Regions from separate parts of the Sphingomonas sp. T1 genome, predicted to be linked through region 3. Evidence: predicted binding sites of a transcription regulator. Region 3 holds the regulator's gene; each other region holds the start of a gene.
What was found. The regulator LexA, encoded in region 3, represses DNA repair genes until DNA is damaged. The targets are predictions, from matches to a motif close to GTTCCNCNCTTGTTCT.

Region 1: a site for LexA is predicted at 1,901-1,916, ahead of GV027_RS03885 (ATP-dependent helicase). Genes of this name have one in related genera too.
Region 2: a site for LexA is predicted at 2,123-2,138, ahead of GV027_RS12615 (MmcB family DNA repair protein). Genes of this name have one in related genera too.

The regions. Positions count from the first base shown of each region.
Region 1 is NZ_LR733875.1:897,865-905,209, forward strand. Features, by position in the region: gene GV027_RS03870 (inorganic phosphate transporter) at 1-650, opposite strand, end outside; gene GV027_RS03875 (UrcA family protein) at 872-1,198, opposite strand; gene GV027_RS03880 (GFA family protein) at 1,423-1,818, opposite strand; gene GV027_RS03885 (ATP-dependent helicase) at 1,920-4,211, shown strand; gene GV027_RS03890 (hypothetical protein) at 4,256-4,696, opposite strand; gene GV027_RS03895 (glycine zipper 2TM domain-containing protein) at 4,695-5,249, shown strand; gene GV027_RS03900 (prolyl oligopeptidase family serine peptidase) at 5,365-7,345, opposite strand, start outside.
Region 2 is NZ_LR733875.1:2,779,808-2,787,152, reverse strand. Features, by position in the region: gene GV027_RS12630 (YcgN family cysteine cluster protein) at 1-226, opposite strand, end outside; gene GV027_RS12625 (SCO family protein) at 223-822, opposite strand; gene GV027_RS12620 (ankyrin repeat domain-containing protein) at 897-1,553, shown strand; gene GV027_RS12615 (MmcB family DNA repair protein) at 1,614-2,111, opposite strand; gene GV027_RS12610 (cell wall hydrolase) at 2,230-2,853, opposite strand; gene GV027_RS12605 (DUF1491 family protein) at 3,043-3,369, opposite strand; gene GV027_RS12600 (PaaI family thioesterase) at 3,380-3,859, opposite strand; gene GV027_RS12595 (PTS sugar transporter subunit IIA) at 3,849-4,316, opposite strand; gene hpf (ribosome hibernation-promoting factor, HPF/YfiA family) at 4,418-5,014, opposite strand; gene dnaQ (DNA polymerase III subunit epsilon) at 5,064-5,756, opposite strand; gene coaE (dephospho-CoA kinase) at 5,764-6,351, opposite strand; gene GV027_RS12575 (shikimate dehydrogenase family protein) at 6,348-7,163, opposite strand; gene GV027_RS12570 (Maf family protein) at 7,289-7,345, opposite strand, start outside.
Region 3 is NZ_LR733875.1:3,397,159-3,404,503, reverse strand. Features, by position in the region: gene GV027_RS15535 (molybdopterin molybdotransferase MoeA) at 1-851, shown strand, start outside; gene lexA (transcriptional repressor LexA) at 920-1,645, shown strand; gene GV027_RS21820 (ComEC/Rec2 family competence protein) at 1,805-2,818, opposite strand; partial or broken gene GV027_RS21815 (ComEC/Rec2 family competence protein) at 2,907-3,929, opposite strand; gene gltX (glutamate--tRNA ligase) at 4,033-5,538, shown strand; gene GV027_RS15515 (citrate synthase) at 5,564-6,847, shown strand; gene GV027_RS15510 (hypothetical protein) at 6,849-7,049, shown strand; gene GV027_RS15505 (sensor histidine kinase) at 7,005-7,345, opposite strand, start outside.

The DNA.
Region 1 (7,345 bases), 2.5 Mb from region 3:
ACCACCGGGCTGAACGCGAGCGCGGAGAGCACCTTGGTCACCTGCGCCATGTCGACGCCCGACGTGCCGTCCGCGCCGCCGTTGATCAGCTGGTTGGCGAGCCCGACGCCGAGGATCGAGCCGATCAGGGCATGGCTCGACGAATTGGGCAGCCCGACCGCCCAGGTCGCGAGGTTCCACAGGATCGCCGCGAGCAGCAGCGCGAAGATCATCGCAAACCCGCCCGCGCTGCCGACGTTGAGGATCAGGTCGACCGGCAGCAGCGTGATGATTGAATAGGCCACCGCGCCCGACGACGTCATCACGCCGACGAAATTGAAGAATCCCGACCAGACGACCGCGAGCGGCGCGGGCATCGAATGCGTGTAGATGACCGTCGCGACCGCATTGGCGGTGTCGTGGAAGCCGTTGACGAATTCGAACCCGAGCGCGATCAGCAGCGCGAGCCCGAGGAACGCGAACGCACCGACCGCGAGCGTCTCGCCGACCTGCGCGGTATCGGTGGCGATGCTGAACCCCGCATAAGCCAGCCCCCCCAGCAATATTGCCAGAAAGATCCAGCGCCCGGCCGGATGCAGATCATGATCGAGCCGCGGTCCGCTGCGCGGTGCGCGGTCGATCGCGTCGACCGTTAATGGGGAAGTAGCCATGATCGCGCAGTCGGCCCTAACGATTACAACTTTATGACAACGCGATGCATCGCCGCGCGGCGATACCAGAATGACACAGTGACGAACCCCGCGCGGCGCGCGACCGCCCATGATCCTCCCCCGCCGGGGGAGGCAGGCACAGCCTGACGGCGGGGGAGGACCGCCGCGCCTTTGACAGAGCGGTCCTCCTCCAATCGCGCATCGGATCGAGCGCGAAGACGCTACCGCCCCGCGAGGCTTGCCAGCTGCGTCCCGTTGCGCGTCAGCAACGCGGCGGTCTGGACCGTGGCGTCCTGCATCATTTCCGCGCGGCACCGGCGCGACTCGGCAAAGGCATTCAGCCCGCCGGTCCGCGGGGCGCAGGTCCGGTTGACCGCCGACTGCACGCGACGCGCGAGCACGCGCCGGCCGGCGTCGCTGGCCAGGTCTAGGCCGGCATGCGAGACACGGATCGTGACGGGGTCGCGCACCGGATCGGCGGCAGCGCCGGTCGCAAAAAGGCACGCGGAAGCGATCGCCGCCGAAGCGACGCTGTGGAGGATCTTCATGATGACGTCCTTTGCTGGTCCTGCGGTCCGCAGGCACACCGCCTGCGCGCGACTAAGCCTGACCGTCGGGAGGACCGTCTCTGCGCGGCCTCTCCGACGAAAACCCTCGTCGCTGCGCACGCCCTACGCCCGGATCGTTACGCGCCCGCGACGGTTTGGCGACGGTTCGTCGGTCGCCCCGCGATTTCGATCACCCCGCACCCGGACGGCGACGGCACGCCCGTTCACATCCCCGGATAGCGCGCGAATTCGGGCAGGCTCGCCAGGTCCGCCATCCACGCCAGCCGCTCCGCGACCTGGATTTGCGCGCCCGGTGCAACCGACTCGGGATCGTCGAGCGTGCACGACTGGATGTCGATGATCCCCGGCAGCGCGACCGGGTTGGTGTAGAACAGGCCCGTCCCGCACGCCCCGCAGAACAGCCGCCGCCCGTGCTCGGACGACGCATAGGTCACCGGATCGCCCGAAATCGTCACCTGCTCGGTCCTGAACGCGATCCAGCCGACCATCGGCGCGCCTGCGCTTCGGCGGCAATCCTCACAATGGCACAGCGCATGATGCGCCGCCTCGCCCGTCGCGACATAGTGGATCGCTCCGCAATGGCATCGTCCCGACAACATGCACGCCTCCTGTTGATATTCTCGATTTGTTCCACACATCGCTGCGTCGTGCAAGCCTTAGCCGCTTGCCCGATCGCGCCCCGTTCCCTACCTGTTCACCGGTGAACCAGATCGCCCATCCGTCCGACGCAAACCGCCAGCCGCCCTATCTCCGCGGCCTCAACGATCCCCAGCGCGAGGCGGTGCTGACCACCGACGGCCCCGTCCTGATCATCGCCGGCGCGGGCACCGGCAAGACCGCGGCGCTGACCGCGCGACTCGCGCACCTGATCTTCACCAAGAAGGCGTGGCCGTCGGAGATCCTCTCGGTCACCTTCACCAACAAGGCCGCACGCGAGATGCGCGAGCGCGTCGGGCGCCTCGTCGGCGACGCGGTCGAGGGGATGCCGTGGCTCGGTACCTTCCACGCGATCGCCGCCAAGATGCTGCGCCGCCATGCCGAGCTCGTCGGGCTGCAGTCCAACTTCACGATCCTCGACACCGACGACCAGCTGCGGTTGCTCAAGCAGCTCATCCTCGCCGCCGATATCGACGAGAAGCGTTTCCCGACGCGCAGCCTCGCCGGGCTGATCGACCAGTGGAAGAACAAGGGCCTCGTCCCCGCCGATATCGATGCGGGCGAGAGCGAGCGCTACGCCAATGGCCGCGGCGGCGAGCTGTACGAGCAATATCAGACCCGGCTGCGCGCGCTCAACGCGTGCGATTTCGGCGACCTGCTGCTCCACATGCTCGTCATCCTGAAGACTCACCGCGACGTGCTCGCCCAGTATCAGCAGCGCTTCAAATACATCATGGTCGACGAGTATCAGGACACCAACTCGTCGCAATATCTCTGGCTGCGGCTGCTCGCGCAGGAACGCAAGAACATCGCCTGTGTCGGCGACGACGACCAGTCGATCTATTCGTGGCGCGGCGCGCAGGTCGAGAACATCCTGAAGTTCGAGCGCGACTTTCCGGGCGCGAAGGTCATCCGCCTCGAACAGAATTACCGCAGCACGCCGCACATCCTAGGCGCAGCCTCGGGCGTGATCGCCAACAATGGCGGCCGCCTCGGCAAGCAGCTCTGGACCGAGCTCGACGTCGGCGAGAAGGTGAAGGTCATCGGCGTCTGGGACGGCCCCGAGGAAGCGCGCCGCGTCGGCGAGGAAATCGAGAGCGTCCGCCGCACGGGCAAGAGCCTCGACGAGGTCGCGATCCTCGTCCGCGCGCAGCACCAGACGCGCGAGTTCGAGGACCGCTTCATCGCGATCGGCATGCCATACAAGATCGTCGGCGGCTTCCGCTTCTACGAACGCGCCGAGATCCGCGACGCGCTCGCCTATCTCCGCGTCGTCAACCAGCCCGCGGACGACCTCGCCTTCGAACGCATCGTCAACGTCCCCAAGCGCGGCCTGGGCGACAAGGCGGTCGCGCGCATCCACCAGCTCGCGCGCGCCACCGGCACCCCGCTGACCACCGCCGCCGCCCGCATCCTCGACACCGACGAGCTGACCGGGGCCGCCAAGAAGTCGCTCGGCCGCCTCGTCGGCGACATCGCGCGCTGGCGCGACATGGCGACCAGCCTGCCCCACGCCGAACTCGCACGACAATTGCTCGACGAGAGCGGCTATACCGCGATGTACCAGGCCGAGAAATCGGTCGAGGCGACCGGCCGGCTCGAGAATCTGAGCGAACTCGTCCGCGCGATGGAGGAATATGATTCGCTCGGCGCATTCCTCGAACATGTCTCGCTCGTCATGGACAATGAGGGCGGCGCGCAGGATCCGCAGGTCACGATCATGACGATCCACGCCGCCAAGGGCCTCGAATACGACACCGTCTTCTGCGTCGGCTGGGAGGAAGGGCTGTTCCCCTCGCAGCGCTCGCTCGACGAGGGCGGCGTGAAGAGCCTCGAGGAGGAACGCCGCCTCGCCTATGTCGCGATCACCCGCGCGCGTCGCCTCGCCGTCATTCTCCACGCCGCCAATCGCCGCATCTACGGCCAGTGGAATTCGTCGATCCCCTCCCGCTTCGTCGCCGAACTGCCCGACGAGCATACCGACACCGAGACGACGATGTCGGGCGGCGCGAGCCTGTGGCAGGCGAACTGGTCCGACCGCGCCGATCCGTTCGCCGACGTCGCACGCGGCACCGGCCGCGGCCCCGGCTGGCAGCGCGCGGCCACCCCCGGCGGCGGCTTCTCGACCAAACCCGCCCGCGTCGTCGAAAGCCGCGCGAGCGCGATCAGCCTCGGCAACAAGGGTCGCGACGACCTCTCGCTCGGCCAGCGCGTGTTCCACCAGAAATTCGGCTATGGCAGCATCGCCGAGATCGAGGGCAACAAGCTCGAGATCGACTTCGAACAGGCCGGCCGCAAGCGCGTCATGGACAGCTTCGTCACGATCGCGCCGTAAGACGACCGGTCGGCGCCAACCTGTACGGGAGCCGACAACCCCGTTCAGGAACGATGCCGAACCAGGATCGTATCGTCCTTCCAGCCCGATCTCGGGCAAGAGGACACGTCATGAAGTTTACGCATCTCATCGCCGCCGGGCTCGCCTTCGCCACGCTCGGCCTCGGCGTGGCCGCGCCCGCCGAAGCCCAGCGCGATCGGGGCCATAGCCAGCAGTATCGCGACAACGATCATCGCGGTGATCACCGTGCCGATCGTCGCGACTATCGCCGCAACGACCATCGCGGTCGCCACGACGGCCGCCGCTTCCGCGGCCGCGACAATGACCGCCGCAACTGGAACAACAATCGCCGCTGCCGCACCGAATGGCGCAACCATCGTCGCGTCCAGATCTGTCGTTGACGAAAGCCGGGTGGCGGCGCGATGTCGCCACCCGTTACCGGGACACCCCCCCGTGCCACCCAACCGTGAAAGGATTTCGATCATGAAGCGTTCTCTCGGCCTCGCGACGATGATCGCCGCGACCTGCCTGTCCGCCGCCGCACCCGCCGTCGCGCAGACCAGTGCCGACAACGCCCGTTTCGCCGCCGCCCAGGCGCGCCTCGACAGCGAGTTGCAGATCTTCCGCGAGGAATTCGATCGCTACCAGTCGCTGCGCGGCAATCGTGGCGGCAGCTATGTTCCGCCGGCGCCGCAGGGCGGCTATCGCCAGGCACCCGACCGGTACGAAGGCGGCTACCCCGACGAACGCGACGAGGGCAATTACGACCCGGCCCGCGACTATCGCGTCGGCCCGAATTATCAGGAGCGCACCCTGTCCGCCAACGACCGCGTCTATGCGGGGCAGGACGGCCGCTATTACTGCAAGCGCAACGACGGCACGACCGGGCTGATCATCGGCGCAGCCGGTGGCGGCATCCTCGGCAACGTGATCGACGGCGGCCGCTCGCGGATCGTCGGTTCGCTGCTCGGCGCGGCCGCGGGTGGCCTCGCCGGCCGCGCGGTCGAGCAGAACAACAGCCAGATCCGCTGCCGCTAAGGCGGCCGCTCACCGCAGTCTTATGTTCCCCCGCGAAGGCGGGGGCCCAGGGTTACCCGCCACAGCGCCCGTAACCCTGGACTCCGCCTTCGCGGGAGAACAGCAGGCGTGCGCCCTACTTCGCCGGCCCCATCAGCTTCTGCGCGAAATAGGTCATCTGCAGCGCCTGCATCCGCGCCCCCTGCTCGATGTCCGCATCGCCCGAATGCCCGCCCGCGGTATCCTCGTAGAACAGATACGGCAGGCCATATTCCTTCAGCCGCGCGGCGAACTTGCGCGCATGCTGCGGCCCGACCCGGTCGTCCTTGGTCGTCGTCCAGATATAGGGCTCAGGGTAAGCCCCGCCGCGCTTGATGTTCTGATAGGGCGAGATCGTCTCGAGAAACGCCTTTTCCGCGGGGATCTTCACCGACCCATATTCGTCGACCCATGACGCGCCCGCGGCGATCTGTTCGTAGCGGATCATGTCGAGCAGCGGCACCTGGATCGTCACCGCCTTCCACAATTCGGGATGCTGGTTGAACTCGACCCCCATCAGCAGCCCGCCATTCGACCCGCCATAGATGCCGAGCGTCGCCGGGCTGGTCAGCTTGCGTGCGATCAGGGCCTGCCCGACCGCGGCGAAATCGTCATAGATGATCTGCCGCTTGGTCTTGCGCCCCGCATCATGCCATTTCGGCCCGAATTCGCCGCCGCCGCGGATATTGGCGAGCACGAAGCTGCCCCCGCGCTCGAGCCACAGCTTGCCCATCACCCCCGAATAATAGGGCGTCATCGACGATTCGAACCCGCCATAGGCGGTCATGATCGTCGGCGTGGTGCCGTCGAGCGGCACGTCCTTCCGGTGGACGATGAAATAGGGGATCTTCGTCCCGTCGGTCGAGACCGCCTCGAACTGCTCGACGACGTCGCGCGACGCATCGAACTTCGCGGGCAGCGCCTTGATCTGCTTCGGCACGCCGCCAGGCCCCGCATCGAGCGTCCACAAGGTCGTCGGCGCGAGGAAGCCCGTCACCTGGACGAACGTCGCATTGCTGCGATCGGTCGTGCTCGCGACGTCGACCGAGGCATTGTCGGGCAGCGCGACCGCGCGCGACGTCCAGCCCCCCTTGCCATGCGTGAACACCATCGCCCGGCCGCGGACATTGTCATAGACGCTGGCGACCACGTGATCGCGCGTCACCGACACGCCGTCGACCGACTGGCGATCGGTCGGCGCGAAGACCAGAGTCGGCGTGAACCGGCCCTTACGCACCTCGGCGAGCGGCGCCGAGGCGATCGCGCCGGCGGGGATCCGCCCCCACGCCTCGCTGGTCGAGAAGATCACCTGCCCGTCGACCATGCCCGAGGGAAAGACGCGGTCGGGAACGTCGAGCTTCACCAGCCCGGCCGGCGTGACGACATGCTTCTCGCCGCCGAAAAAGGTCGGGCGCCGCTGGATCATCGTCACGCGGTTGCCCTGCCCGTCGGTCATCACGCTGGCATAGGTGCCGAGCTGGTCCGACGCCTCGCCGCGGAAGATCTCGCGCGCGGCGCTCAGCGGCTGGCCGCGCTTCACCTCCTTGACGACGAACGGATAGCCCGACGCGGTCATCGACCCCGCACCCCAGTCGCGCGCGACCAGCAATATGTCCTTGTCGACCCAGCTCGCGCCCTGTTTCGACGTCGACAGCGCAAAGCCGTTCGCGACGAACTGCCCGGTCTGCAGATCGAATTCGCGGTAGGACACCGCATCCTCGCCGCCCTCGGACAGCGAGACGAGGCACAGCCGCTCGTCGGGCTGGAGGCAGGTCGCGCCCTTCCACACCCATTTCTTGCCCTCGGCCTTGCTCAGCGCGTCGAGATCGAGCGCGGTCGTCCAGGCAGGATCGGCCTGCGCGTAGCCCGCCTCGCTCGTCCAGCGCCAGATGCCCTGCGGATGCTCGGCATCGCGCCAGAAATTGTAGATCCGGCCGAAGCGCTGGTCGGGCATCGGGATCCGGTCCTTCGCCGCCGCGATCGCCAGCGCCTCGGCATAGAAGCTCTTGTAGCGCGGATCGTTCTGCAACCGGGGAAGCGTCTTGGCATTCTCCGCCTCGACCCAGGCGAGCGGCTTG
Region 2 (7,345 bases), 620 kb from region 3:
TGAGGCGCACGCATTCGGCGACATAGGCGTGGCGGTGGCGATAGTCCGAACACTGCCCGCTGCGCCGGTCGAGCAGCCGGCACGATACGTTGGTCGCGACGAGCTCGCCCGTATCCTCGTCCTCGAGTTTGTGGATGCAGCATTTGCCGCAACCGTCGCACAGGGCTTCCCACTGGCCGCGGTCGAGCTTCTCGATCGGCGTGTCTTCCCAGAATCTGGCGCTCATCGGGCCCAGCGCTTGATGTCGTCGGCCAAGGCCTGTGGTCCCTTATCCTGTGGCAGCAGCGCGAGAGGCTTGCCGTCCGGATCCATCAGATAGGCCTGACGCGAGTGATTTACGAGGTAACCGCCACCGGGCGCGGCATCCCCCTTGGCCGAGAAGATCGCGAATTCCTTCTTTACGGTCTCGATCGCCGCGGGACTGCCGGTGAGCCCGACGATGCGCGGATGAAAGGCGGTGACGAACTGCTTGACGACCGCAGGTGTGTCACGCGTCGGATCGACGGTCACGAAGATCGGCACGATCCGCGCCGCGAGCGCCGGGTCGCTGGCCTCGAGCAGTTTCATCGCGCCGCCGATCGTCTGCATGTCGGTCGGACAGACATCGGGACAGAAGGTGTAGCCGAAATACATGATCCGGTATTTGCCCGCGAACCGGCGGTCGCTGACCTGTTGCCCGTCCTGATCGACGAGCGTGAACGGCCCGCCGATCCGCGCGCCGGCAAGCGGCGGCGTCGCGGGCGCCGCGGGCGTATCGGGCGCAGAGGGGCTGCACGCCGCGAGCGCGAGGGCGGCGAGAAGGGCGGGGCGTCGATTGGTCATGATACAGCCAGCCTTGATCTGTTAGCCCGTGCGGCGCAAGCGTCGCACATCACCCGCGTCCCGAGGATCTATCGATGTCGTATATCCGCCAGTGCCCCGCCCTGACGACGGGCGCCAAGACCATGGGCGCCCTGTTGATGGGAGCCGTGATCGCGCTTCCCGCCGCCACTGTGGTCGCCCCGCGTGCCGCGCATGCCCAGAACCAGTCGGAAGGCTATAAATTCCTGAACGCGGTTCGCGAGTCGAAGAACAACGAGGTCCTCGAAATGCTCGGGCGTCCGGGCAGCAGCATCGTCAATGCGCGCGACGTCTCGACCGGCGAGGGTGCGCTGCACATCGTCATCAAACGTGCCGACGAGACCTATCTGCGGTTCCTGCTGCAGAAAGGCGCCGACGCCAATCTGCGCGACGGCAAGGGCAACACGCCGCTGCTCCTCGCGGTGACGCTCGGCCAGACAGACATGATCCCGATCCTGACCGCAGCCGGCGCCAATCCGAATCTTGCCAATTCGGCAGGGGAAACGCCGTTGATCCGCGCCGTTCAGCGCCGCGACGTTGCCATGATCCGCGTGCTGCTCAACGAAAACGCCGACCCCGATCAGGCCGATATCATCGCCGGCATGTCGGCGCGCGATTATGCCAAGCAGGATGGTCGCAACGTCGTGGTGACCAAGCTGCTGGCCGATGCGCCGAAGAAGACCCGCAAGGCGGTCGCGGGGCCGAAATTCTGACGATCACGTCGCCGGGCGGCTGATCCTGCCGCGTATCGTGAGGATCAGCCGCCAGCCGGATCAGAAGGCAAGACCGGCGGCGTCGGGATCGACCTGTGCGATCAGGCGTCGTGCGGCGCGTCTGGCAAAGGCTAAAGTGCAGCGCTTGCGGACATGCGCGGGCAGGGGGGTCGTATGCGCCTCACGGACGATCGCGGCGTCATAGCGGTCAGCGACGATGATCCCGGTACGTTCGGGCAGAAACGCCGCCCCCTGCAGCGGCCGCATGTCGAACCCGGCCGGCACCGCCCAGAAATAGCGATCGCAATGCCCGAGATACTCAGGCCATTTGCCATCCCCGACCAGATCCGCGCGCGACACCTTGATCTCGACGACGACGATCTGCCCGCGGGCATCGATCGCCATCAGATCGGCGCGACGCCCCCCGTCGAGGGGAACTTCCGCCATCGCGGTCAAGTCGTGGCGCAATAACATCCGGATCACGCCGCGTGCCACGTCGGCGGCACATAAGGGCGATCCGGGTTCGTCGATGCAGGAGTCCGGGGGGCTGTCGAGCATGCGCCAGAAATAGAACAATCCGCGAACGACGCAAGCGCGTTCACGGATTGTTTATAGCGTTAGCGATGCAGGTGGGATCCTGATCATGATCCCGGACCCTCTCCGGATCGGCTGTCGATCAGCGATAAAAGACGTGGTTGCCGATCGAAGCGACCTTGATCACGCGGCCCGCAGGGCGGCGATCGGCGGTGTTGAAATACAGCGCCTTCTCGGCCGGGCTGTTCCATGCATCGGCCAGTGCGACCTTCGCGACGGCGATGGCGGTGCGGTACGACGTGCCCTTGTTGATCGCGGGGATCTGACCGCCGCGGACAAAGCTGAACTGGCCGCGCTGCTTGACGACGTCGCAGACGTCGGCGGGGAAGCGGCCCGACTTGGCGCGGTTGATGATGACTTCGGCGACGGCGAGCTGACCGGTGAGCGGCTCGCCCTTGGATTCAAAATAGATGGCGCCGGCAAGGCACTGGAGCGCTTCGTCGGCGGCGGCGCTATCCTGCGCGGCAACGGCCTGGGCGAGCGTTTCGAATTCTTCGTCTTCGATTTCGGCCGACGTCGGGACGGCGGTCTGTGCAGCGGGCTCGACGGCGGTGACGGGCGTCACGGCGGGAACGGTCTGCGGAACATTCTGAGAGGAGAGGGCGTTTAGATTTGCGAGTGCGGTGAGGCTGGCGGTCGAGCGATCGACGCCGGTCGCCTGGCTGGGCGCGCTGTTGCCGAACAGGCCGGCGAGAGAGAAGGTCATGACCACAATCGTTGCGGCCCGCTGCAAAATCGTCATTCAAACTTATTCAGATGCGGTTGGACCACGGAACCAATCGTACGAGCCGATCGTCCAGGCATCCCCCCGACTGCGTAACTGATCCGGATCGCACCCGTCCCAGCACAACGCCAATCAATGTTGAATATCCCCTCTATCGGGGGGACTTTGGAGTCAATCGGCCAGGATCGTTTCAGCGGCGAACCGTTCCGCCGCTGCGACATCCACCTCGATCACCCAGAGATCTGGATCGCTCGACCGCCGTCGACGCCAATAGCCGTCGAGATCTTCGGCCGGAGTCGAGTCGATCAGCGCCGTTCGCCCGTCGGCGCCGATTCCGCGCTCGAGCAGGCGGGGCAGGGCACCACGGTCGATGGCGATCACGAGGATCGCGCCGCCCTGCGCGTCCCCTTTGGCGAGCACCGCGCCAAAACCGCCGGCGTCGTTGACCCGTCGGAGCAGCGCACTGACGACGACGCCGCTGGGAAGACGGCCGCTCATCGCAGGACGATCACGGCAGCGGGCGCGGCGAGACGCGGTATCCGGGAAGCCCGGCCAGGGCGATCCGTGAGCGCATGAACGTACCCGTGCCCCGCGCCGCCTCCTCCCCCTCGGCGTCGATCAGCCGGGCATCGGCGACGAACACGCGGCGCTTCCCGCTGATCCAGCGGCCTTCGGCGATGACCGGCCCCGCCTTTAACGGGCGGGTCAGCAACAGGTTGAACGCGGTCGTCAGGAGAAAGCGATCGGTGACGAGACTGTTGGCGGCATAGAAGGCGGCATCGTCGAGCATCTTGAAATAGCTCGTCCCGTGCGCGGCACCGCCGGCATGATAATGACGTTCGTCGATCGTGAACCGGATCCGCGCAACACCGGCCTCTGGTATCTCGAGCGTCGATTCGAAGAAGCGGTTGATCGGCGCACAGGCGTAGAGCGATTCCAGCGCGCGAAAATGCGCCTCGGCGCCGGCGGAGGCCAGTTCAGGCGGCATCGCGGACCGCATCGGCGGTGAACAGCGCATAAAGCGCATCGGTCGAACCCGCACCGCGGAGCTTGTCAAGGAACAGCTTGTCGCGCAGCCGCCGCGATATCCGGGCAAGCGCCTTCAGGTGAACCGCGCCCGCATCGGTCGGCGACAACAGCATGAAGACGAGATCGACAGGCAGATCGTCGACGGCCTGAAAATCGATCGGCTGCGCCAGTCGCGCGAACACCGCCGTGACCTGTGTCAGTCCGTCGAGCTTGGCATGCGGGATCGCGACACCACCGCCAAATCCCGTCGAGCCCAGCTTTTCGCGGGCAATCAGACGGTCCGCGATAGTTTTTGCGTCGCCTTCGACAATGTCGGCCGCAAGCGTGGCGACATGGTGAAGCACGGCCTTTTTGTTTGCCGCGACCATGCCGGTCAGGACCGCGTCCGGACGCAGCATATCACTGAAGTCATTCATGCTGTTCATGTCTCAAAGCGCCCCCGCACGCCCCGCCTTAACGGTTTGCACGGGGGCGTAAAGCGCAGCGTCACAACAGCTGTTGCGGCTCGCGCGCTCTATTAGGGTGCGGCGGATGCGGAGCGTTGCGGTTCGACCCAGCCGATCGTGCCGTCACCGCGGCGATAGACCATGTTATGCGCGCCAGTACCCGCATTCATAAACAATAGTGCGGCGGTATTGCGAAGATCGAGCATCATCACCGCGTCGGATACGCTGGCCTCGGGAATGTCGACGCGCGTCTCGGCAATGATCAGGGGCGCATCGGGGGCATCGTCCTCGGTGACCTGCTCCTGAAACAGCGTATAGCTTGCATTGTCATAGCCGTTGCTTTCCGCGATCGCCACGGCTTCACCGGCATGGCGATCCTTGAGGCGACGCATATAGCGGCGAAGCTGGGTTTCGATCTTGGCCGCGGCGCCGTCGAACGCGGCACGGGCGTCATAGGCATCGGCATGGCCCTTGAGCACCAGCCCCTTCATGACATGCGCGACGATATCGCATTTGAAGCCGGCATCATGCGGCCCCTTGCCGAACGTGACCTCGGCAGAAATGGCGCGCGAGAAATACTTGTCGGCGATACCCTGGAGTCGGTCTTCCACATGGCTGTTGAGCGCATCGCCAGTGGCGACCTGATGACCAGAAATCCGGATATCCATTATCGTCTCCTTCTCATCGGACGGTCCTATTGGCTCCGTCCGCCCGGCGTCATCCGGACGCCACGGCCCCCCAAATCGGATCCTTGATCCCCTTCATAAACGCGGCATGGGCCGCAAGGTCTCCCTTGCTGACCGTGAAAACACGCGGTTGCCGAACGACACGAGGCGCCGGTGCGACGACCGGAGTCGCAGCGGTGACGGTCCGCTCGCTGAGCAGGCCGAGACCGATCTGGCGACCACCCAACAGCTCGACATAGACCTGCGCCAGAAGCTGCGCGTCGAGCAGCGCGCCGTGGAGAACGCGGTGACTCCGATCGATCCCGAACCGCGAACACAGCGCATCAAGCGAATGCTTCGCGCCCGGATGACGGCTGCGGGCGATCTGCAGCGTATCGATCATCCGGTTCAGGTGAATAATCGGCCGTCCGCATTTGACGAGCTCGCCGTTGAGAAACGAGAAATCGAAGCTCGCATTATGCGCGATCATCGGCGCATCGCCGACGAAATCGAGCAGGTCCGCCACGCCGTCGCCGAACCGCGGCTTGTCGGCGAGGAACGCCTGGCTCAGCCCGTGGACGTTGAACGCCTCGACCGGCATGTCCCGTTCGGGATGGTAATAAGCGTGGAAGGTGCGCCCGGTCTCGACCCGGTTGACCATCTCGACACAGCCGATCTCGACCATGCGATCGCCACCGAAAAAGCTGAGGCCGGTGGTTTCGGTATCGAAGACGATCTCACGCATCCGGCTGTTATCGGCGCTCACGTCCCGTCACGCAAGCGATCACCGCACGAACCTGCGCGCGGGTTTCGTCGAAACTCGTGTCGGTCCGAATGACATGATCGGCACGCGCGCGTTTTTCGGAATCGGGTGTCTGGCGGGCGAGGATTGCGGCGAAACGCTCGGCTGTCATGCCGGGGCGGGCAAGCACGCGGGCCCGCTGGACATCGGCGGCGGCGGTCACGACGACGATGCAGTCAACGCGCGCGTCACCGCCGGTTTCGAACAACAGCGGCACGTCGAACACGACCAGTGCGCCGGCATGAGAATCGAGAAACGCCTGACGCTCCTCACCGACCGCGGGATGCACGATCGCCTCGAGACGGCGGATCGCATCGTCGTCGCCGAACACCGCCGCCCCCAGGCGTGTACGGTCGACCGCGCCGTCCTGGACGGTGCCGGGAAACGCGGCGCCGATCGGTTCGACGAGTCGGCCACCGACACTCTGCAGTCGGTGGACCGTCGCATCAGCGTCGAACACGGGGACGCCTTCTTCCGCGAACATCGCGGCAACGGCGGATTTGCCCATGCCGATCGAGCCGGTGAGGCCGATAATCATGCGGTGAGCAGCACGCGCAAGGCCTCGTCGCGATCCCGCGGAGGTTCCACGTGGAACAAAATCTCGAACGCGACCGCCGCCTGACCGATCAGCATTTCGAGCCCGTCGACGGTTTCGAGATCACGCGCCCGGGCGGCCTTGAGCAGTCCGGTCTCGAGCGGCGAATAGACGATGTCATAGACGAGCGAGTCGGGATCGAGCGCGCCGAGATCGAGGTCGAGGGGCGGCTGACCGGCCATGCCGAGGATGCTCGCATTGACCAGCAGCCGCGACGGCGGGACCGCCGGGCCGATCGGCAGCGCCTGTCCCTTGAGCCCGAATGTCGACAGCAACGCCGCCGCCTTCAAAGAATTGCGGTTGAAGATCGTCACCGGACCGACGCCCATACGCGACAGCGCGAACAGAATCGCGCGCGCTGCGCCGCCTGCACCGATCACGGTGACGGGCTGGCCGGCGATATCGAGATCATCGATCGGCGCCCAGAACCCCGCGGCATCGGTATTCGTACCGATGCAATCCCCGGCGGAATTGCGGAACACGGTATTGATCGCGCCGATCGAACCCCGGACGTCGCCGGGGTCGGACACGTGGTCGAGCGCCGCCAGCTTGTGCGGCATGGTGATATTGCACCCCCGCCATGCGGGATCGCTCTTCCGCTCGGCAAAATAGGCGGGAAGCTCTTCCGCGGTAACGTGCTTGTGCCGGTACTCGGCGTCGACCCCGAGCGCGTCGAGCCAGAAGCCGTGGATCAGCGGCGATTTCGATTGGGCGATCGGATCGCCGATCACTTCAGCATAGGGGCGAGGGGTCATTCAGAGCTCCATAAGATCCCGGGCTGGCTGGCCGGCGTTCGACGCCGCCACCGCGCATCGATCGCGTGTAATCGATACCGCCGGGATTGCCAGACGAACGCCGATGCCCGTCAGCGGCCCACGTGCTAGGCGGGGAGTGCACCGCGTGTGCGGAGAAAATCGAGCACGTTCAGCAGCGGCAT
Region 3 (7,345 bases):
CGCGCGACGGCGACGGGCTGATGCTCGACGGCGAAGGCCCCGCCTTCGAGGGACGCAACACACGCCGCAAGGGGCTCGACTTCGCGACCGGCACGCGGCTGATCGCGGCCGGCGACCGGCTGACGCCCGCCCGCATCGCGGTCGCTGCGACCGGCGGGCACGGCGCCTTGTCGGTTGGCCGCCGGCTGCGCGTCGCCGTCGCCGCGACGGGGGACGAACTCGTCCCGCCCGGCTCGACCAGCGACCCCGTCCCGCTGCCGGAATCAAACGGCATCATGCTCGCCGCGATGCTCGCCGACCTGCCCGTCGACATTATCGATCTCGGAATCCTCCCCGACCGGCTCGACACGCTGCGTGACGCCTTTGCCGGGGTCGATGCCGATCTGCTCGTGACCACCGGGGGGGCGTCGGTCGGTGATCACGACCTCGTCCGCCCCGCGATCGAGGCAGCGGGCGGCAGCATCGACTTCTGGCGGATCGCGCTGCGCCCGGGCAAGCCGATGATGGCGGGCACGCTTGGCAGGACGATGCTGCTCGGCCTGCCGGGCAATCCCGTCTCCGCCTTCGTCACCGCGATCCTGTTCGTCCGCCCCGTCGTCGCGCACATGCTCGGCGCGCGCGATCCCCTGCCGCAGACGACGCATGCGCTGCTCGGCGAGGATCTTCCGCCCAACCAGTCGCGGACCGACTATATGCGCGCCGAACTGCGCGACGGCCGCGCCTATGCCTCGACCATCCAGGACAGCTCGATGCTGCTGACGCTCGCCCGCTCGTCCTGCCTGATCATCCGCGATGGCGACGCGCCGGCGGCAAGGGCGGGCGACTCGGCGGAAATCCTCGTCATCGCGTGACGTCACCGCTTGACGAAGCTGCAAGTGTTCCATAGAAGTTCCTCGTCTGTTCCGGACGGAGAACCGTTATGCTCACGCGCAAGCAGCACGAGCTTGTCTGCTTCATCAATGACCGCCTCGCCGAGACGGGCGTGTCGCCCTCGTTCGAGGAGATGAAGGACGCGCTCGACCTGAAATCGAAATCGGGCGTGCACCGTCTGATCAGCGCGCTTGAGGAGCGCAACTTCATCCGGCGCCTGCCCAACCGGGCGCGCGCGCTCGAAGTGCTGAGGATGCCCGAGCGTCCCGAGGCGGCAACAGGGCAGACGGCGGCGAAGTCGGGGCCGAAGGTGGCGGCATCGGCCGACACCGTATCTGCGCCGAACACGGCCAGCGCCACGCCCGCGTCGCCCGCCCGCATCGCGGCGAACGACGTCGTCGAGATCCCGCTGCACGGCCGGATCGCCGCCGGCGTCCCGATCGAAGCCTTCGAGGGCAGCTCGATGCTTGCCGTCCCGGCCGCTTTGCTTGGCACTGGCGAGCATTATGCGCTGGAGGTTTCGGGGGACTCGATGGTCGAAGCCGGCATCCTCGATGGCGATTATGCGCTGATCCGCCGTACCGAGATCGCCCGCGACGGCGAGATCGTCGTCGCGCTGATCGAGGACAGCGAAGCGACGTTGAAATATTTCCGCCGCGAGGGCGCGATGGTCCGGCTCGACCCGGCCAACCGCGCCTATGACCCGCAGCGTTATGCGCCCGCTCAGGTCCGGGTTCAGGGCAAGCTGTCGGGTATCCTGCGCCGCTACGACTGACGAATGCTGGGGGCGCTGGCGGTCATCACCGCCACGCAACCGGCAGTGGCGTTCGTGACCAACGGCCCCAGGCACCATCGTCCGCGTTTCGGAATTGCGGCCCTCCCAATCGGAGGCCCCACCTTCGCAGGATCATGACCCGACATACCCAGTCGCGACCTATCGCTCTGACCACCCCCGAGCCGGCACCCGAAACCGGACCGACGCCGCCCCCCCGGCCAGCCCATGCTGATCGCCCGCCGCCCCGAACCGTCGCATTGGCCGCGCCAGCGTCGGTGGATCGCGCCACGGGTGCCGGTCCCCCGGATTGAGCACCGTCACCATCCGCCCCGTGGTCAACGTCAACGCGATCCCCCCGGTCCGCGCGAGCATCGACCGGTCGAGCTTCAGCCATCGCGGCGTACAACCGCGCGGCAGCCCGCGCTCGCTGATGACGATGTCCGCGCGCCGGCATGCGGCAACCATCTGCGCAATCGGCACCCGGTAAACGCTGCGCGTCGCCAGCACGCGCCAAGCCCGGCCGCGGGCTACGACATCGGTCAGGCACAGGTCGCGGCTGCGCCGCGCATCGGGCTGATCCGCGAGAAGCAGCGGCTCACCATCGACCCCGCCATTCTCCGCCAGCGTATCGCGGACATAGTCCCCCGCCCGATCGCGGAGCAGCGCGAGCCCGGCGGCGGTCCGGACCGCGACGTGACGCCCATCGCCCGTTACAAGGATATCGGGTGACGGCGTCGTCAGCGCCCACGCCGCGCCGACCGCCAAGGGCAGGATCCCGATCCGTCGCCACCGCGTCCGCCACAGCGCGATCCACACACCGCCGCCGACCATCAAGGCAAACGCCCCGTCGGGAACCGCAGGCAACGCGCGGACTGCGCCCGGTGCGTGGGCGACCGCACGCGCAAGCCACAGCAACGCGTCGAGCGCATGCTGCACCAGCCACCAGGCGGGTGCGCCGAGCCCAATCGTGTCGAGCAGCAGCGCCAGCGCCTCGAACGGCATCACGACGAACGTGGTCAGCGGGATCGCGACGATATTGGCCACCGCGCCGTACACCCCGGCCTTGTGGAAATGATAGACCGCGATCGGCATCAGCGCCGCCTCGACGACGAGCCCGGTCAGCAGCAGCGACACGGCGCCGCGCAACAGGCGTCCTGCCGCGGCCCTCGTCATGCGGCGTGAACGTGGCACGGACGACGGGATGCTCGTGCAGCGCGATGATCGCGGTGATCGCGGCGAACGACAATTGGAAGCTCGGCCCGGCGAGCGATTCAGGCAGCGCGAGCATCACCGCGATCGCTCCCGTCGCGACGAGCCGCAACGTCATCGCCTCGCGCCCCATCGCCAGCGCGACCAGCACCAGCAACGCCGCGACGCAGGAGCGGATCGTCGGCACCTGGCTGCCCGTCAGCACGGTGTAGCCGATCGCCGCTGCGGCACCGGCAAGCGCGGCGATCAATGGCAGTCGCGTGTGCAGCGCGAGCCATGGGCTGAGCGCCAGCAGCCGCATCACGATCAGCATCGTCGCGGCGACCGCCGCGGTGATGTGGAGGCCGCTTACCGAAAGGAGATGCGCCAGCCCGGCGCGGCGCATCGCCTCCGCATCCGCGTCGCTGATCGCGCCGACGTCGCCGGTCGCCAGCGCCGCCGCGATCCCGCCCGCGCTCCCGTCAAGCTGCGCGACGATATGCCGCGACAGCGCCACCCGGACTCCAGCGCCGCCGCGGCCCGGCTCTGCTACCACCACAGGCGAAAAGCCCCGCCCCGTCGCGCCGATCGCGCCAAACCAGGCGACGCGCGCAAAGTCATAGGCGCCGGGCACCGCGGGCAAGGGCGGCGGCATGAGTCGCGCGCGAAGCTTTATCGTCGCGCCGATTGCGAGCGCCGCTGGCGCATCCGCCTCTGCCAGGTTGATGCGGACGCGGCCTGGCAACGCAACCGGCGCGCCATCGGCGTCCTGCCCCGGCCTGACGGGCCGCACCGTCAACCGCACCAGTCGACGCGCGAGGAGCGGTTCGATCGTCTCGACCCGCGCCGACAGCTGCACGAATGTCGGCCCCGCGAGCACCGGTGCCGCCACGCGGTCCGATCGCACCCAGATCAGCCCGATGCCGAGCGCCGCCGCAATCGCGCCGATCGCGAGCATCCGCGCTGCACGCCCGCCGCGCCCCACCGCAAGTCCGGCCAAACCGCCAGCGACCAGCACCAGGATCGCGGTGCCCCATGCCACGGGATCGGGCAGCACGAACCACAGCGCGATGCCGCCGCCAAGCCCGACCGGCATCCAGGTTATGAGCTGGTCGCGCTCTGCCTCCAGCCAGCGTTCGATCGCCCGGCCCGGCTCCGCCATCCAGGGCGGCACGCCCATTTGTCGCCGCCGGGGACGCATGCTAGAGGCGGCGACGGCTGATCCGGCCATCGTTTCTACAGTCTGGGAGCACCCGCGGTTGGGCGCAATATCTGATACGGATGCCGTCGTTTCGGCCGCACCCGTGGTTACTCGTTTCGCTCCGTCGCCGACGGGGTTCCTGCATCTTGGCGGCGCACGCACGGCGTTGTTCAACTGGCTGTTCGCCAAGGCGAATGGCGGCAAATTCCTGCTGCGTATCGAGGATACCGACCGCGTGCGGTCGACCCAGCCGGCGATCGACGCGATCATCGACGGCATGCGCTGGCTGGGGATCGACTGGGACGGCGACGTCGTCATGCAGTTCGCTGGCGCCGATCGCCACGCCCGCGTCGCGCACCAGATGGTCGAGGCCGGTCACGCCTATCGCTGCTACATGACCAATGACGAGATCGCGGCGATGCGCGCGGAGGCGCAGGCGGCCAAGAAGCCGCTCCGCATTCGCAGCCCGTGGCGCGATCGGCCGGCGAGCGAGGCCCCCGATCTTCCCCATGTCGTCCGCCTGCGCGCGCCGCAGGAGGGTGCGGTCACGATCGAGGATCGCGTCCAGGGATCGGTGACGGTCCGCAACGAGGAAATCGACGATCTCGTCCTCCTCCGCTCCGATGGCACGCCCACCTACATGCTCGCGGTCGTCGTCGACGATCACGACATGGGCGTCACGCACGTCATCCGCGGTGACGATCACCTCAACAACGCGTTCCGCCAGCTGCCGATCTACCGCGCGATGGACGCGATCGAGGGCGGCTGGCCCGATCCGATCTATGCGCACATCCCGCTGATCCACGGCCCCGATGGTGCCAAGCTGTCCAAGCGTCACGGCGCCGTCGGCATCGAGGCGTATCGCGACGAGATGGGCATCCTGCCCGAGGCGTTCGACAACTACCTGCTGCGGCTCGGCTGGGGGCACGGTGATGACGAGATCATCAGCCGCGAACAGGCGGTCGAATGGTTCGATTTGTCGGGCGTCGGCAAGTCGCCCTCGCGCTTCGACCTGAAGAAGCTCGAGAACCTGAACGGCCACTATATCCGCGAGGCCGATGATGCGCGTCTGGCCCAGCTCGCCGCCGATCGCCTCGGTCACGCCCTGCCCGATGGCGGACTCGACCTTCTGACTCGGGCGATGCCTGTCCTGAAGCCACGTGCAGCGAACCTGAACGAACTCGCCGAAGGTTCGAATTTCCTGTTCAGCCAGCGCCCCTTGGCCATGGATGACGCCGCAGCGAGCCTTTTGCAGGGTGAAGCGAGTGCGATTCTGACGAACGCGCATGCTGAACTTGACGCGCTCGACAAGTGGGATACGGAAGCGCTCGAAGGCGCGGTACGGCGCGTGGCCGAAGCGCGAAGCCTAAAGCTCGGGCAGGTTGCACAACCCCTTCGCGCCGCGCTGACCGGTCGCAAGACGTCGCCGGGAATATTCGATGTGCTCGACCTGCTCGGGCGTGACGAGAGCCTCGGTCGGATCGCCGACCGGATGGCAGACTGATAAGATTTCGAGGAAGGATACAAGCATGAGCGAGACCGCAAACCTCAAGGTCGACGGCAAGGAATTCGATTATCCGGTCATGTCCGGTACGGTCGGCCCCGATGTCATCGACATCCGCAAGCTGTACGCGCAGACCGACAATTTCACCTATGATCCGGGCTTCACCTCGACCGCCTCGTGCCAGTCGAAGCTGACCTATATCGACGGCGATGCGGGCACGCTGCTCCACCGCGGCTACACGATCGGCGAGCTCGCCGAACAGTCGAACTTCATGGAAGTCGCCTATCTGCTGCTGAACGGCGAACTGCCGAGCGAAGACGAGCTGTCGACCTTCTCGAACACGATCACTCGCCACACGATGGTGCATGAACAGCTCGCACAGTTCTTCCGTGGCTTCCGTCGCGACGCGCATCCGATGGCGATCCTGTGCGGCGTCGTCGGCGCGCTCTCGGCCTTCTATCACGATTCGACCGACATCCACGATCCGGCACAGCGCGTCATCGCGTCGCACCGCCTGATCGCCAAGATGCCGACGATCGCCGCGATGGCGTACAAGTACAGTGTCGGCCAGCCGTTCGTCTATCCGGACAACACGCTGAGCTACACCGGCAACTTCCTGAAGATGACGTTCGCCGTCCCGGCCGAGAAGTACGTCGTGAACCCGATCGTCGAAAAGGCGATGGACCGCATCTTCATCCTCCACGCCGACCACGAGCAGAACGCGTCGACCTCGACCGTCCGTCTTGCCGGCTCGTCGGGCGCCAACCCGTTCGCGTGCATCGCGGCCGGCATCGCCTGCCTGTGGGGCCCCGCGCATGGCGGCGCGAACGAAGCCGCGCTCAACATGCTGCATGAGATCGGCACGGTCGATCGGATCCCCGAGTTCATCGCCCGCGCGAAGGACAAGAACGATCCGTTCCGCCTGATGGGCTTCGGTCACCGCGTCTACAAGAACTACGACCCGCGCGCGGCCGTCATGCAGACGACCGTCAAGGAAGTGCTCGGCGAGCTGGGTGTCACCGACCCCGTGTTCGACGTGGCGATCGAGCTCGAGCGTCTCGCGCTCAACGATCCCTACTTCATCGAGAAGAAGCTGTTCCCGAACGTCGACTTCTATTCGGGCGTCATCCTCTCGGCGATCGGCTTCCCGACCTCGATGTTCACCGTGCTCTTCGCACTCGCCCGCACCGTCGGCTGGGTCGCGCAGTGGAACGAGATGATCACCGATCCCGACCAGAAGATCGGCCGTCCGCGCCAGCTCTACAGCGGCCCGACGCAGCGCGACTATACGCCGATGGCGTCGCGCTGAGATGAAGCTCCGGCCGATCCTCATGGTCATCGGCGTGCTGTGCGCGCTGATGGGGTTCCTGTGGATCGGCCAGGGGCTTGGCTATGTCCATTGGCCGCCATCGAGCTTCATGCTCGATCAGCGGCCTTGGGCGGACCGCGGCGCCGCGCTTGCGGTATTAGGCCTGGTACTGATCCTGGCTGCGCGCCGCCTGCGTCGGTAACGACAACACGAACCGCGCGCCCTCGCCGATCGCGCTGTCGATCGTCAGGTCGCCGCCCATCGCACGTGCCAGCCGCCGCGCGATATAGAGGCCGAGGCCGTTGCCGCCCGGCTCGGACGCATCAACCCGCTCGAACTTCTCGAATATCCGCGCATGATCCGCAGGCGCAACGCCCTTGCCGGTATCCGCGACGACGACGGTCACCTGATCGCTACCCGCATGCGCCGTCACCAGCACCGCGCCACCCGACTGCGAATAGCGCACCGCGTTGCCGATCAGATTGACCAGGATCTGCA